2 linked regions of the Aromatoleum petrolei genome follow. The main gene of each other region encodes a partner of the protein of the gene in region 2 in a complex. Links are inferred from orthologs where the notes say so. Each region holds a gene or a part of one and is shown on either strand. Other genes may lie near its edges.

Region 1 (6,241 bases), 190 kb from region 2 along the record:
GAGACGCCGTTTTCCTTCAGGTAGCGGATGTTCGTGTCGCCCTGCAGGAACCAGAGCAGCTCATGGATGATCGATCGCGTGTGCAGCTTCTTCGTCGTCAGCAGGGGGAAGCCCTCGTCGAGGTTGAAGCGCATCTGCCAGCCGAACACCGACAGCGTGCCGGTGCCGGTGCGGTCCGACTTCGGGTGGCCATGTTCGAGAACGTGCCGCATCAAGTCGAGATACTGTTTCATGCATGAGTCCGTCGCAGAGAGAGCGCGATTCTACATCGTAGGCCCGGCGTACAAGCCATCACGAATTACTGTCGTCGGCATGTGTTAGCCTTGTTACAAAACCGCCGTGTCCTGGCGGACACGAAGCTAATGGAGATTGCGTGGTGAGCCAAGGAGGTCGTGAGCCGCAGGAGCCGATCATTGCCCGGGCCGAGGCGGCACGGGCGACGGTCAGTGGCGGGGCGGATTACGCGAGGCTTTCCGAGCTGCTCGGTGAGATCAGGGGGCTGCAACGGGAGCTGGCGACGTTTTCCCGAGCGGGCACGCCCGATCCTGCGGGTGGCCGCCGCGCCCTTGGGTGCATTGACGATTCCGTTATCGCGTGCATCGGGCGCGTTCGTGAAACGCTTGCGACACTCGAGGACGCGCGCGACTGCCGCCCGCTGCTCCATGCGGTGCGCGACCTTGCCGGCGGTCTCTTGGATCAGCTCCAGCACAGCCTGGCCGAATGCGATGGAGACTGCGAGGGCGCCGGGCAGTCCGATGTCGCTGCCGCGCTCCGGTTGCGGCTCGTTCGTGCCGGAGCCGAGCGCGTGATTTGGGAGCGATGCAGCGGTGGGCCGCCGCATCCCCATGTGTGGCGCTGGCTGGGGGTGGCTTTCCTGCACGCGGTGCGCGAGCGCGACCCCGCGATCGAAAGCCCGACGCTGGCGGAAACGGGGGCCGAAGCGTCAGTCGAATTCCACTACGTAAAAGCACTTGCTGCGTGCACTGCGTCGCTCGATGTCCTGGCGCCGCGATTGCTGAGTTCCGTGGGTCGATTGCTGAACCAGGCCGTACCCGTTGCGAGTTTCGAGCCCGCTGCCTTCAAGGGGGCAACCCATTGGGTCGCACCGCAGGAGGGGAGCGGCCCATGCCGACTCGTCGGCCAAGTGGAGGCTATGGCGGGGGCTTGGTTCCTCTCGCCCGGATTCGCTCCGGAGATGTTCCGTGAAGCCCGGACTCGCGCCATCGGCGACGAACAGCCCTCGGCTTTCTCGTCGGACGGCAGAACCGCGTCGCTACACCTCCAGGCCCTGGATCATCTCCTGCGGCATTGGTCCGCGGCCCTGCCAGTCAGGCGTCACCGGCGCCACCTGATCGAGGGCGTGCTTGCGGCTGTCGCCGGTATCGACGAACTGCGAAAAGTGTTCGGGGGCGAACACGGCGTTCGCAGGGAAGAATGGCGCCTTCGCGACCTCAGTCGTGGCGGGGTGGGGGCGATTGCTGCGAACGGCTCGGTAAGCATTGGCCAACTCGTCGGGATTCATCCCGTCGACGGGCAGGGGTGGCAGCTTGCCTTGGTGCGGCGATCCTGGGCTCGGGACGACGACAGTGCGCACCTGGGATTGGAGATCCTGTCGCGCAAACCGATGCTCGCCCATGTGGACGACGGGCGCCGGCCCGCGGACGTGCTGCTGTGCGACCCGCTGCGACGCGGGGAAGCTGTGCGGGTGATTGCGCCCCCGCGTGAGTTTGGCGCCCCCGACCTGCCTCTATTTGTCACGGGCAACGGCGGTGTGCAGAAACTCAAACCCCTAGATGCCTGCTATACGGGGGAAGGATTCGAGCTACGCGTCTATCAGGTCCTCTGATGATGTTGCACGCGCACCACCGACGATCCCCCTGAAGGGAGTGTTCGTCGCAGCCAGGAGCGAGCAGGCGACATCGACGCGCGGCGCGATGCCCATTAAACTTGGATTGTTCCCCCGACAGACGAACGCATCGCAAACCTGCGACGACAGGTGAGGCCATGAGCATCCCCGAAAAAATCCGGCAATGCCATCCTGCGTTGACCGCGCTGCGGCGCGACATCCACGCTCATCCCGAACTCGCATTCGAAGAACACCGCACCGCGGAGCTCGTCGCACGCCGCCTTGAAGTCTTGGGTATCGACGTGCATCGCGGCCTGGGCGGCACCGGGGTCGTCGGCGTGCTCAAGGCCGGACGCAGCCTGCGTGCCATCGGCCTGCGCGCCGATATGGATGCCCTGCCCATTCAGGAACGCAACGACTTCGCGCACGTATCGCAGCACGCCGGCTGCATGCATGCCTGCGGCCACGACGGTCACACGACGATGCTGCTCGGTGCCGCCGAGGTGCTCGCAGCTCACCCCGACTTCGACGGGACTGCGTATTTCATCTTCCAGCCCGCGGAAGAGGGCGAGGGCGGCGCCGACTCGATGGTCGACGACGGCCTCTTCGAGCGTTTTCCGATGGCCTCCATCTTCGGCATGCACAACTGGCCGGGCCTGCCCGCCGGCCACTTTGCCGTGCATGACGGGCCCGTGATGGCGAGTGCGGACCGTTTCGACATCGAGATCCGCGGCCAGGGGGCGCATGGCGCGATGCCGCACCTCGGCACCGACTCCATCATTGCCGGTGCCGCGCTGGTGCAGGCGCTTCAAACCGTTGTCAGCCGCACCCTCGATCCCCTCGATTCGGCCGTTGTGTCCGTGACGCAGTTCCATGCCGGCGAAGCCTACAACGTCATTCCGGATCGGGCGAAGCTGTGTGGCACCGTGCGTGCCTTCAGCGCGGCCGTGCAGGACCGCATCGAGGCGGCTATCGCGCGTATTGCCCAGGGTGTCGCCGCGAGCCACGGCGTCAATGTCGAGGTCGATTATCGCCGCGGCTATCCGCCGACGATCAACACCCCGGATGAGGCCGAGCTCTGTGCCGCGGTGGTGGGTAGCCTCCCTGGTGCGAGCGTGCTGACCGACCTGCCTCCGAGCATGGGGGCTGAAGACTTTGCCTTCTACCTGCGCCACAAGCCGGGGTGCTATGTGTGGATAGGCAACGGTCCCGGCGAGGGTGGATGCACACTCCACAACCCGCACTACGATTTCAACGACGCGATCATTCCGTTCGGCGTCGCCTACTGGGTCGAACTCGTAAGGCGCCTGTTGCCCAAAGCCTGAACCTTTGGCGGTACGCGCCGTCCACCCGCGCATGAATACCCTACGCCTCGCCCTGCGCATGATGATGCGCGACCTGCGGGCGGGGGAGCTCCACCTGTTGGGCCTTGCCATCGTGATTGCGGTGGCCTGCCTGACCAGCGTGGGCTTCCTCGCCGACCGCGTCGGCCGCGGACTCGATCGCGAAGCGAACCAGTTGTTGGGCGGCGATCTGCTGCTGAGGGCCGATCACCCGTGGGACGAAAGCTATCGCAGCGAGGCAGGGCGCCTGGGGCTGCGGCATACCGGCACAGTGTTGTTCACCAGCATGGTGAGCACCGAAACCGCGGCGCAGCTGGCTGGTGTGAAAGTCGTCGGCGCAGGCTACCCACTGCGCGGCCACATCCGGATCGCGACGGAGCCCGCTCACGTTGACGCCATCGTCGATCGCATCCCCGCGCGCGGCGAGGTCTGGCTCGACGAGCGCCTGCAGGCCGCGCTCGGCGTGGCGGTCGGTGACCGCGTCGGGCTGGGGCGCCTGGAGTTAAAGGTCGGGGGAACGGTGACCTTCGAGTCCGACCGTGGGGCCAATTTCTTCAGCCTGCTTCCCCGCGCTATTTTCAATGTCGAAGACCTTGCAGAGTCAGGCCTTCTGATTCAGGGCAGCCGGGCAACGTGGCGACTCCACGTCGCAGGCGAGCCCGACGCCGTCGCTGCATTCGAGCGTTGGGCGAAAACCCGTTTGGGGCGCGGCGAAACGCTCGAGAGCATCGAGAATGCCCGGCCCGAAGTGCGCAATGCCCTCGACCAGGCCCAACGCTTCCTGCGCCTCGCGGCACTTCTGACGGTGATCCTCGCGGCCGTTGCGATAGGTATCTCCGCCCGTCGCTTCATGCAGAGACACCTGGACGCCTGTGCGGTGTTGCGTTGCCTGGGAGCTCGGCAGACGCAGGTCGTGTCGATCGTCGTGGGTGAATTCGCGTTGTTCGGACTGGCAGCGGCGGCGCTCGGCGCATCGCTCGGTTGGGCGGTGCAACTGGGGTTGGCGCGGATCCTCGTCCAGATCATGAACACCACCTTGCCTTCTCCCTCGCTTGTGCCCTTCGCCCACGGGATCGCTGTTGGGGTAATGCTGCTTGTTGGATTCGTTCTTCCCCAGCTCCTGCGCCTCGGTCGCGTCTCGACCCTTCGCGTCCTGCGACGCGAGATCGTGCTGGTGGAAGGACGCAGTGCGTCCGCGTGGGGGGCAGGCGTCTTGGCCTTGCTGGTCCTCGTATTCTGGATCGCCCAAGACCTGCGGCTTGGTGCGCAGGTTGCTGGTGGCTTCGCCATTGCGCTTGCCCTGTACGCCGCATTTGCCGCGGGATTCCTGCACCTTCTGGGCCGCTTGAGGGGAATCGCGTCACTTGGCGGAGGCGGTTGGCGGTATGGCATCGCGTCTCTTGTGCGCAGGACTGGCGCGAGCGTTGTCCAGATCGTCGCGCTGGGAGTGGGCATGACGGCCCTGTTGCTGCTCTCCATCGTCCGCGCCGACCTGCTCGACGACTGGCGCGGGATGACGCCGCCCGACGCACCCAACCGTTTCGTGATCAACATCCAGCCGGATCAGCGCGAAGCATTGTCGACCTCGTTTCTCGCCCGTGGACTCCCGGAACCGGATATTCGTCCGATGATTCGTGGCCGACTGGAGTCGATCAACGGGAAATCGGTTCGCCCGGACGACTACGATAACGAGCGCACGCGACGCCTTGCGGAGCGGGAATTCAATCTGAGCTACGGAAGCGGGCTGCCCGACGGGAACGTTGTGGTCGGCGGGCGCTGGCACGGGACGGATACTGCTGCGCAGTTCTCGGTCGAACGCGGTCTGGCGGAGACGTTTTCGCTAAAGGTGGGAGATCGCGTGCGCTTCAACGTCGCCGGCCGCCTTGTCGAGGCTCCCATCACCAGCATCCGTGATCTCAAGTGGGATTCGATGCGTGTGAATTTCTTCTTCATCGCCTCGCCGGGTGTGCTGGAGGAAGATCCGGCAAGTCTCATCACCAGCTTCCGCTTGCCTCCGGGTGATCAGCGATTCACGACCGACTTGGTGAGGGAGTTTCCGAATCTGTCGATCATCGACATCGACTCAGTCATCGCCCAGATGCGTGCGATGACCGACAAGCTCATCCTCATCGTCGAGAGTGTATTCGCGTTCGCGGTGTTGTCGGGCTTCCTCGTGCTCTTTTCGGCGCTGCAGTCGACGCATGACGAGCGTGATTACGAACTTGCGATGCTGCGAACCTTGGGAGCCCGCAACGCTCATTTGCGTCGGGCGCTGGTGACAGAGTTTGTCGCGCTTGCCGGACTCGCCTGTGGGCTTGCCGGCGGTGGGGCTGCCATCTTGGGATGGATTCTCGCGCGCTACGCGTTCGACATGCCCTATGTGCCCAATCCTGTGTCTCTGGGGGGGGCAATGCTTGCAAGCGCTTTCACGGTGGTCGCGGCAGGATGGATCGGGACCCGCAAGCTTCTTGCCCGTTCGCCTACGGCAAGTTTGCGTCGCTTGGCATGATGACATAACAGCGACGAACAACATTCATTTCAATGTAGTTCTCAAAAAAAAGACACTGAAATCGGTGTGGTTTCTGAAAACGAGAAAGGCGCCATTCGGCGCCTTTCTTTGTTTCCTCTCAAGACGTACTCGCTTACTTTACGTGGCAGGTCATACAGATTTGGCTACCGTCGGCTGTGACCCTAAGGAAGGTCGGCAGGAAGGTCGAGGTCGTCCCGGGAACTCCGTGTGGATCATGACACGAAGCACACTCCACCTCGTAGCCATTGCCGGAGTCATAGAACCGCAGTTCGTCCTTGTCGGGGCGATTGTCACCGTCCTTGTCGAAGAACCGGATGTTCTGGTAGGTGCCTGTAGGAACATTCCAGTCGCTCCCTGCCGGCAGCTTGACGCCGACCGGGTGGTCGTTGGTGAGATCGGTCCCGATTGCGAAGACCTGGAAGTTCGTGGCAGCTGCGGTCTTGCCTGGGGAGTGACAGCTGAGACAGCTCGTTTCGCTGTTCGGGTCGGAATTCAAGCCTTGGTGCGTGACCGCGTCGGGGT
Region 2 (7,727 bases):
CGTGCTGCTGGCAACGGGGCCGACCATAGATATTTCTCAGCTGTCGCTGTCGACCGGGGTCAGCGTGCCCTCGCTCGCGCATGGAGTGCTGGAGTCAGCACCCGCAGCGTCGGCAGCGCCCGCTGCGCCGCAGACGCTGGAGGACCTGGAGCGCCGCGCCCTCCTCGATGCGCTGCGTGGAACCGGCTGGAACGTGTCGCGCGCGGCCCGCGTGCTGGGCATCAGCCGCGATACTTTGCGCTACCGCATCGACAAGTTCGGGCTCAGCGTGACCAGCGTGTGAACCGGCTCAGGCCTGCGCAGCCAGGATCCGTTGCGCCAGTCCGTGGATGCCCGCGGGCGTGAGGTCATCGCAGGCGAAGCTTGGGGCGTCGGGGAAGCGCGCGAAGTTGCGGTTCTGCGAACGCCGGTAGAGCGGGTCGTAATGCAGGTCGATGAACTCGCCGTACAGCGTGTGCAGGTCGCGCTGCCGGGCGAGCTCCTTCCAGCGTTCCAGCACTTCGTTGCTCTGCAGGCCGCGCAGGAATTCGATGCGGTTCTGGAGATCGGGCACATCGTCGCCGAGGTAGTCGTAGTCGCGCACCAGGAATTCGATGCGCGCGTCGCGGGCGGCCTCGATCGCGACGCAGGCGCTCGCCCGCATGTGCGCGATCAGGCCCTCGGGCAGGTGGATGCGGCCGATCTTGCGGCTTTCGGCCTCGACGAACACCGGGCGTGCAGGATCGAAGCCGTGCAGTTTCTCGTACAGGCGGGTCTCGAAGGACTTCTGCGTCGGCTGCGGACGGTCGGGTAGGGCGCCCAGCACCGACCCCTTGTGCGCGGCGAGATCCTCCAGGTCGAGCACCTGCGCGCCGAGCGCCGCGAGCTGCTCGAGCACGCGCGTCTTGCCGCTGCCGGTGGCCCCGCAGAGCACGCGCAGGTCGAAGCGCTGCGGCAGGGTTTCCAGTTCGGTGACGACCATGCGGCGCCAGTTCTTGTAGCCGCCTTCGAGCTGGCACGCATCCCAGCCGATGAGCCGCAGCCAGGTCACGAAGGAGCCGCTGCGCTGGCCGCCGCGCCAGCAGTAGACGAGCGGGCGCCAGTCCTTGGGCTTGTCCTGGAAGCGCTCGCGCAGGTGGCGGGCGATGTTCTCGGCGACCATCGCGGCGCCGATGCGGCGCGCCTCGAACGCCGACTGCTGCTTGTAGATGGTGCCGACGATGGCGCGTTGCTCGTTGTCCAGCACCGGGCAGCTGATCGCGCCCGGGATGTGGTCTTCCTCGAATTCCGCGGGGCTGCGGGCGTCGATGAACTCGTCAAAGGTGTCCAGCTGTGCTACGGTCGCGATGCCTTTTTTCATGCCTTGTCGCGGCGCGCCGGTGCTCGCCGGACGGCCGTCTTTCCCCCTCGGAATCCATGGATCAGATCAAACTTACGCAATTCTCCCACGGCGGCGGATGCGGCTGCAAAATCGCTCCCGCGGTGCTGTCGAAACTCCTCGCGCACGCGCCGGCCGGCATTGTCCCGCCCGAGCTGCTGGTGGGCACCGAAACCGCCGACGATGCGGCCGTGTACCAGCTGAACGAGCGGCAGGCCATCGTCGCGACGACCGATTTCTTCACCCCCATCGTCGACGATCCCTACGATTTCGGCCGCATCGCCGCGACCAATGCGCTGTCCGACGTGTACGCGATGGGCGGGCGCCCGATCATGGCGCTGGCGCTCGTGGGCATGCCCCTCGACAAGCTGCCGCCGGAAGTCATCGGCCGCATCCTCGAGGGCGGCGCCTCGGTGTGTCGTGACGCCGGTATTCCGATCGCCGGCGGCCATTCCATCGACGTGCTGGAGCCGATCTACGGCCTCGTCGGGCTGGGTGTCGTCGATCCGGCCGAGGTCAAGAAGAACGCCGGCGCGCAGGCGGGCGACGTGCTGATCCTGACCAAACCGCTGGGCATCGGCATCCTCTCCGCGGGCCTCAAGAAGGGGCTGCTGGCGGATGCCGACTACGCCGAGATGCTGCGCTGGACGACGCTGCTCAATCGCGTCGGCGCACGCCTCGCCGGCATGGGGGGCGTGCATGCGGTGACCGACGTCACCGGCTTCGGGCTGGCGGGGCACCTGCTGGAGATCTGCCGCGGCTCGAAGCTCGGCGCGACGGTGAATTTCGATGCGCTGCCAAAAATCGCCGCAGCCGAGAAGCTCGTGCGCGACGGCGTCGCCACCGGCGCCTCCACGCGCAACTGGGCGAGCTACGGCGAGGACGTGAGAATGGCGGCCGCCGCGCCCGAGTGGCAACGCAAGTTCATCACCGACCCGCAGACCAGTGGCGGCCTGCTGATCGCCTGCGCCGAGCCCGGCGTCGAGGCGGTGCTGGCGGCGATCCGCGCGGAGCAGGGCAGCGAGGGCCACGTCATCGGCCGCATGGTCGCGGGCGAGGTGGTGCTGCGCGTCGAATGAAGTCGCTGCGGGCCGGGGCGCGCCCCGGCCCGGCCGACTGCTTCAGCCCTTGAGCAGGCCCTTCAGCCCCCTCCATACGGTTTCGAGGATCAGCGGTTGGGCCTCGGCGGTCGGATGGATGCCGTCGGGCTGGAAAAGGTCCGGCTTGTCGGCAAAGCCGTCGAGGAGGAAGGGGATGAGGGGCACCTTCTCGTTGCGCGCGACCTCGGCGAAGGTCTGCTGGAAACGCCGTGTGTAGGCGGGGCCGTAGTTGGGCGGCAACTGCATGCCCACGAGCAGCACCTTCGCACCCTTGCCGCGTGCCGCCTGGATCATCGCGCTGAGGTTTTCGCCCATCAGCGCGGGTTGCAGTCCGCGCAGGCCGTCGTTGGCACCGAGCTCCAGGATGACGAGAGCGGGTTTGTGCCGGTCGAGTGCCGCGCTCAGGCGCGTGCGCCCTCCGGCCGTGGTTTCGCCGCTGACGGAGCCGTTGATCACGGTATGACGGAACCCTTCGCGCACAAGTCGCGTCTGCAACAGGGTGGGCCAGTCTTGCTGCGGCCGCAGGCCGTAGCCGGCCGACAGGCTATCGCCCCACACGAGTATCGTCGCCGCCTGGGCGGCGCCCGACAACAGGATTGCAAAGAAGAAGGTCACGATGGATCGCAGCGGCATTGAGTTCTCCGTTCCGGTGATGCAGGTCTCGGGCCTGTCCAAGAGTGTCGAACTGGCCGACGGCCAGGGGATGCTCCAGATTCTGCAGGATGTGTCGTTCGGCGTCGCGGCCGGCGAGTCCGTCGCGATCGTCGGCGCCTCCGGCTCGGGCAAATCGACCCTCCTCGGATTGCTGGCCGGGCTGGATGTTCCCAGCGCGGGCAGCGTGCATATTCTCGGCCGGGACCTGTTTGCGCTCAGCGAGGATGACCGCGCAGCGCTGCGCGGCGAGGCGATCGGCTTCGTATTCCAGGCGTTCCAGCTGCTGCCGGCGTTGACGGCGTTGGAGAACGTCATGCTCCCGCTGGAGCTCGCCGGCGCCCGAGACGCCGCGGCCACGGCGCGCAAGTGGCTCGAGCGGGTGGGCCTCGGCGGCCGCCTGCGGCATTATCCCAAGCACCTTTCCGGCGGCGAGCAGCAGCGCGTCGCGCTGGCGCGCGCCTTCGCACCCGATCCGCGCCTGCTCCTCGCCGACGAGCCCACCGGCAATCTCGATGCGGCGACGGGCGAAGCGGTGATCGAACTGATGTTCGCGCTGAACCGTGAATCCGGCACCACGCTGATCCTCGTCACGCATGACGAGTCACTCGCGGCTCGTTGCGGCCGCGTTCTGCACATGCAGGCGGGGCGGCTCAGCGAACCGGCCCTGCGCGCATCCTGACCGAGCCGGACGGATCAGGCCGCAGTGCTGGCGAAGCGGCGCAGCACGCGCGAGGCCGCATTGATGCCCGAGCGCACGGCCGATTCCAGCGTCGCTGGGTAATCCGAATCGAGGTAGTCCCCGGCGAGCCAGAGCCCGGGCACGGGGGTTTGCGCCCCGGGGCGCGAGATACCGGGTTGGCAGGCGAACGTTGCGCGCTTTTCGGTGATGACCTGCGACCATTCGAGTGGTGGCAGGCGCTGACCGAGTTCCTGCTCGAGCTGCGCGTGCACGGCGAGCAGCAGATCTTCGCGCGACAGCGCGTCGTGCGGTCCACGCGTGCTGATGACGCAGGCGAGAAGACCCTGCGGCCCGCCGAGCTGGCCGCGGTCGAAGGCCCACTGCGCGGGCCCGTGTGTGAGGCCGATCATCGGGTAAGACAGGCGCGTGGTCTGCCCGAGTGCGAGGTAGACGGTGGTGATCGGCTCGCTGGGCAGCGCAGCGATCATCGCCGACAGCCGCTCGCAATTGCCGACGGAATCGAGCAGCGCTGTGGCGTGGTGGGGGGCGGTCGCCAGTACCACCTGCGAATACACCTGTCGCGGCGACGGGTCGCCCTCCAGGCGAAAACCGTCCTGCACCTGATGGATCGCTTCGACCGGTGTGCCCGTACGCAGCTTGCCGCGCCGCACGGCGAGGTAGCGCGCCGCTGGCACGGGGAAGAGCTCGGACAGGTCGACGCGCGGGATCAGCAGTTCGCTCGCAGCCGCGCCGGCGCCGAGGCTGTCGCGCAGCACGTTCGCGAACACTTGCGCAGAAGCCTCGTCCAGTGGCGTGTTCAGCGCGGCGACGCACAGTGGCTCCCACACCAGCCGGACGAGGTGCTGGGGCTGGCGTAGTTCGTGCAGCAGCGCCGCCACGCTCTGCCCCGAGTCGACGCGGAAGCGCCGCTTCTTCAGTACGCGCATCAGGCGCAGCATCGCGAGCCGGTCACCCCAGCTCAGCCCTTTCGCGGTCAGCAGGCCGAGCGCCAGATGCAGTGGGGCCGGCAGGCGAGCAGCCTGCAGGTGCAGCTGCCCGGGCGTGTGCAGGGTGAGCGGCAGGTGGGCCAGCTCCTTGGGCGAGCCGCCGGTCATGCGCAACAGGCGCAGCAATTCGCCATAGGCGCCGAGCAGGATGTGCTGGCCGTTGTCGACGCGCCAGCCGTCCTTCGCGACTGCGCGCGCGCGTCCGCCGAGCGTGTGCGAGCGTTCGAACACGGTCACCTGCACGCCGCGCCGGGCGAGTTCGACCGCGCAGGCGAGGCCGGCGTAGCCGGCGCCGATGACCGCGACCGGATGGTTCATCGCAGGCTGCGTCCCTTCGTCATGCACGCACCCAGGTCTTGCCGGCGATCCACAGTTTGCGCACCGGTGTGAGCGAGGTGCGGCGGTCGAGCACCACGAAGCCGTCGCTGGCGATTTCGCGCAGCAGGGTGCGGTAGATCGCGGCCATCACCAAGCCGGGCCGCTGGCTCTTGCGGTCGGCCGCGGGCAGTTGGGCGAGAGCCTGGTCGTAGTACTTCTCCGCGCGCTCGGCCTGGAAGGCCATCAGCGCGCGGAAGTTGTCGTCATCGCGGCCTTCCATGATCTGGCTCGCGGGCACCTTGAAGCGCTGCAGGTCCTCGATCGGCAGGTAGATGCGGCCGCGGCGCGCGTCCTCGCCGACGTCGCGGATGATATTGGTGAGCTGGAAGGCCATGCCGAGGTCGTGCGCGTACTTCAGCGTCTGCCGCTCGCGGTAGCCGAAAATCTCAGCGGCGAGGAGCCCAACGACACTGGCGACGCGGTAGCAGTAGAGCTGCAGGCCCTTGAAGTCGAGATAGCGGCTCTGCGTGAGGTCCATCTCCATGCCGTCGATGATTTCGAGCAGCTGTTCGAGCGGAAGGTTGAAGCGCGCGCTGACGTCCTTCAGCGCGAACCCCACCGGATGGCTGGGGGAACCCTCATAAGCCCGCGACACCTCCTTGCGCCACCAGTCGAGCTTGGTCTGCGCGACTTGCACGTCGTGGCATTCGTCGACGACGTCATCCACCTCGCGGCAGAACGCGTACAGGGCCGTGATGGCCTGGCGGCGCTCCGGCGGTAGGAACATGAAGCTGTAGTAGAAGCTGGAGCCGCTCTTCGCAGCCTTGTCGTGACAATAATCGTGCGGATTCATCGGATTCTCGAGTAATGCACGGCGCGCCAGGCGAGTCGCGGCCAGTCGCTGCGGGTGAGGGTGGGGCGGTGCCGGAACACGTCGTAGCCCGCGCGCTCGATGCGTTCGAGGATGCGCAGACCGCCCAGCACCATCAGGCGCAGTTCCCAGCCGACGCGTCCGGGCAGTTGCCGCGCGAGGGGCGCCCCTTCGACCATCATCGCCCGCGCACGTTGCACTTCGAAGTCCATCAGGGCACGCCATGCATCGTCGCAACGGGTGCGGTCGATATGGTCTTCGCTTAAGCCGAAGCGGGCCATGTCGGCTTGCGGCAGATAGATGCGGCGTTTGCGCCAGTCGATCGCGACGTCCTGCCAGAAGTTGATGAGCTGCAGGCTCGTGCAGATGAGGTCGGAGCGACGCAGGTTGTCCGGCGTCGCGGCGTCGTAGAGGTGCAGCAGTAGCCGCCCGACCGGATTCGCGGAGCGGCGGCAGTAGTCGAGCAGCTCGGCGAAGTCGGCATAGCGGGTCTTGCCCACGTCTTGGCTGAAGGCGTCAAGCAGGTCGCGGAAGCACTGCAGCGGCAGTTTGTGTGCGCGGATGTTTTTTGCGAGGCGGGTGAAAATCGGTGCGAGCGAGGCGTCGCGCGGCGCCTGGCCGGCTTCGATCGCGTTCAGTTCGATGCGGTAGTCGTTGAGGCGCGCCAGGCGCGCGATGGGTGCCGCGTCGCCTTCGTCGGCGATGTCGTCCGCACTGCGGGCGAACGCATAGATCGCCTCCACGGGCTCGCGCAGGCGGGCCGGAAGCAGGAGTGACGCGACAGGAAAGTTTTCGTAGTGGTCGACGGGCATGATCGGGGCGCCGCGAGTATACGCGAAGCCGTGTTTGCCGCAGCACAGCATGCGAGGGCAGTTGCGGGCACCAGGGCGGGCTCAGACCGCCTCGGCGCTGTCCGGTCCTTCAAGCGCGGGTGAATTCTGATGTTCCGCTTCGAGCGGATAGCGCACGACGCGGTTGCGGCCGCTGCGCTTGGCCTCGTAGCACGCGGCGTCGGCCGCGATGAGGATGTCCGAGGGGTCCGTGTGGCTGCCGTCGATGTAGGCCATTCCGACGCTGGCGCCAATCGAAAAATGGCGTCCGTGCCATTCGAAGTCGAACGAGGCGATGCTGGCGCGCAGTTCATCCGCGATGTCGAGGGCGTCGGATGGGCTGCAGCCGCGCAGGATCAGCGCGAACTCGTCGCCGCCGATGCGGCAGATGATGTCCTGTTCGCGTACGCGCTGCTGGATCAGGAGCGCGATGCGCATCAGCAGGTCGTCGCCGGCGGCGTGGCCGCAGGTGTCATTAACGATCTTGAAGCGGTCGAGGTCGATGAAGCACAGCGCCCCATGATCGCCCGCCCTGCGGGACGCCACCACGCACTCGTCGAGTTTCTGTTCGAAGACGCGGCGGTTCGGCAAACCCGTCAGCGGATCGTGCTGTGCCTGATATGCGAGCAGTGCGGTTGCGTCGTCGATGCGCAACTGCAGGGTTCGGTGGTTCTCGGAGATCGCGTGCGCCATCGTATTGAAGCCGCGTTCCAGCGCTGAGAGCTCTTGGCTGGTGGCGTGTTCGGGGATCGCGACGTCGAGCGCACCGTTGGCCATCTGCCCGACGCCGCGGACCAGGCGTGCCACCGGACGCGAAACGGAGCGTGCGAGCCGCACCGCAATCACTGCGGTGAGCAGCAGGCCGACCGCGACGATCGCGAACGACGTCCAGATGATGAAGGCTTTCTCGC

Evidence for each region. The genes of interacting proteins can lie anywhere in the genome.
Region 1: the proteins of ToN1_RS04120 (region 2) and ToN1_RS04960 are in contact, whole or in part, in a cryo-EM structure (PDB 9GE8), measured with the Escherichia coli proteins. The link is inferred for Aromatoleum petrolei from one-to-one orthologs.

The regions. Positions count from the first base shown.
Region 1 is NZ_CP059560.1:1,092,125-1,098,365, reverse strand. The notes cover bases 2,895-5,950. They hold ToN1_RS04960 (ABC transporter permease), read left to right. Parts: upstream 2,895-3,202; coding sequence 3,203-5,698; downstream 5,699-5,950. Other genes in these bases: ToN1_RS04955 (cytochrome c3 family protein), read right to left, coding at 5,832-5,950; ToN1_RS04965 (M20 aminoacylase family protein), read left to right, coding at 2,895-3,171. In the rest of the region: ToN1_RS04975 (thymidylate synthase), read right to left, coding at 1-233; ToN1_RS04970 (hypothetical protein), read left to right, coding at 374-1,846; more of ToN1_RS04965, read left to right, coding at 2,005-2,894; more of ToN1_RS04955, read right to left, coding at 5,951-6,241.
Region 2 is NZ_CP059560.1:902,753-910,479, reverse strand. What follows is about bases 2,037-4,931. They hold ToN1_RS04120 (ABC transporter ATP-binding protein), read left to right. Parts: upstream 2,037-3,073; coding sequence 3,074-3,790; downstream 3,791-4,931. Other genes in these bases: hpnE (hydroxysqualene dehydroxylase HpnE), read right to left, coding at 3,805-4,931; ToN1_RS04125 (arylesterase), read right to left, coding at 2,479-3,090; selD (selenide, water dikinase SelD), read left to right, coding at 2,037-2,436. In the rest of the region: ToN1_RS04140 (sigma-54-dependent transcriptional regulator), read left to right, coding at 1-283; tRNA 2-selenouridine(34) synthase MnmH, read right to left, coding at 290-1,339; more of selD, read left to right, coding at 1,396-2,036; more of hpnE, read right to left, coding at 4,932-5,115; presqualene diphosphate synthase HpnD, read right to left, coding at 5,135-5,968; squalene synthase HpnC, read right to left, coding at 5,965-6,798; ToN1_RS04100 (sensor domain-containing diguanylate cyclase), read right to left, coding at 6,880-7,727.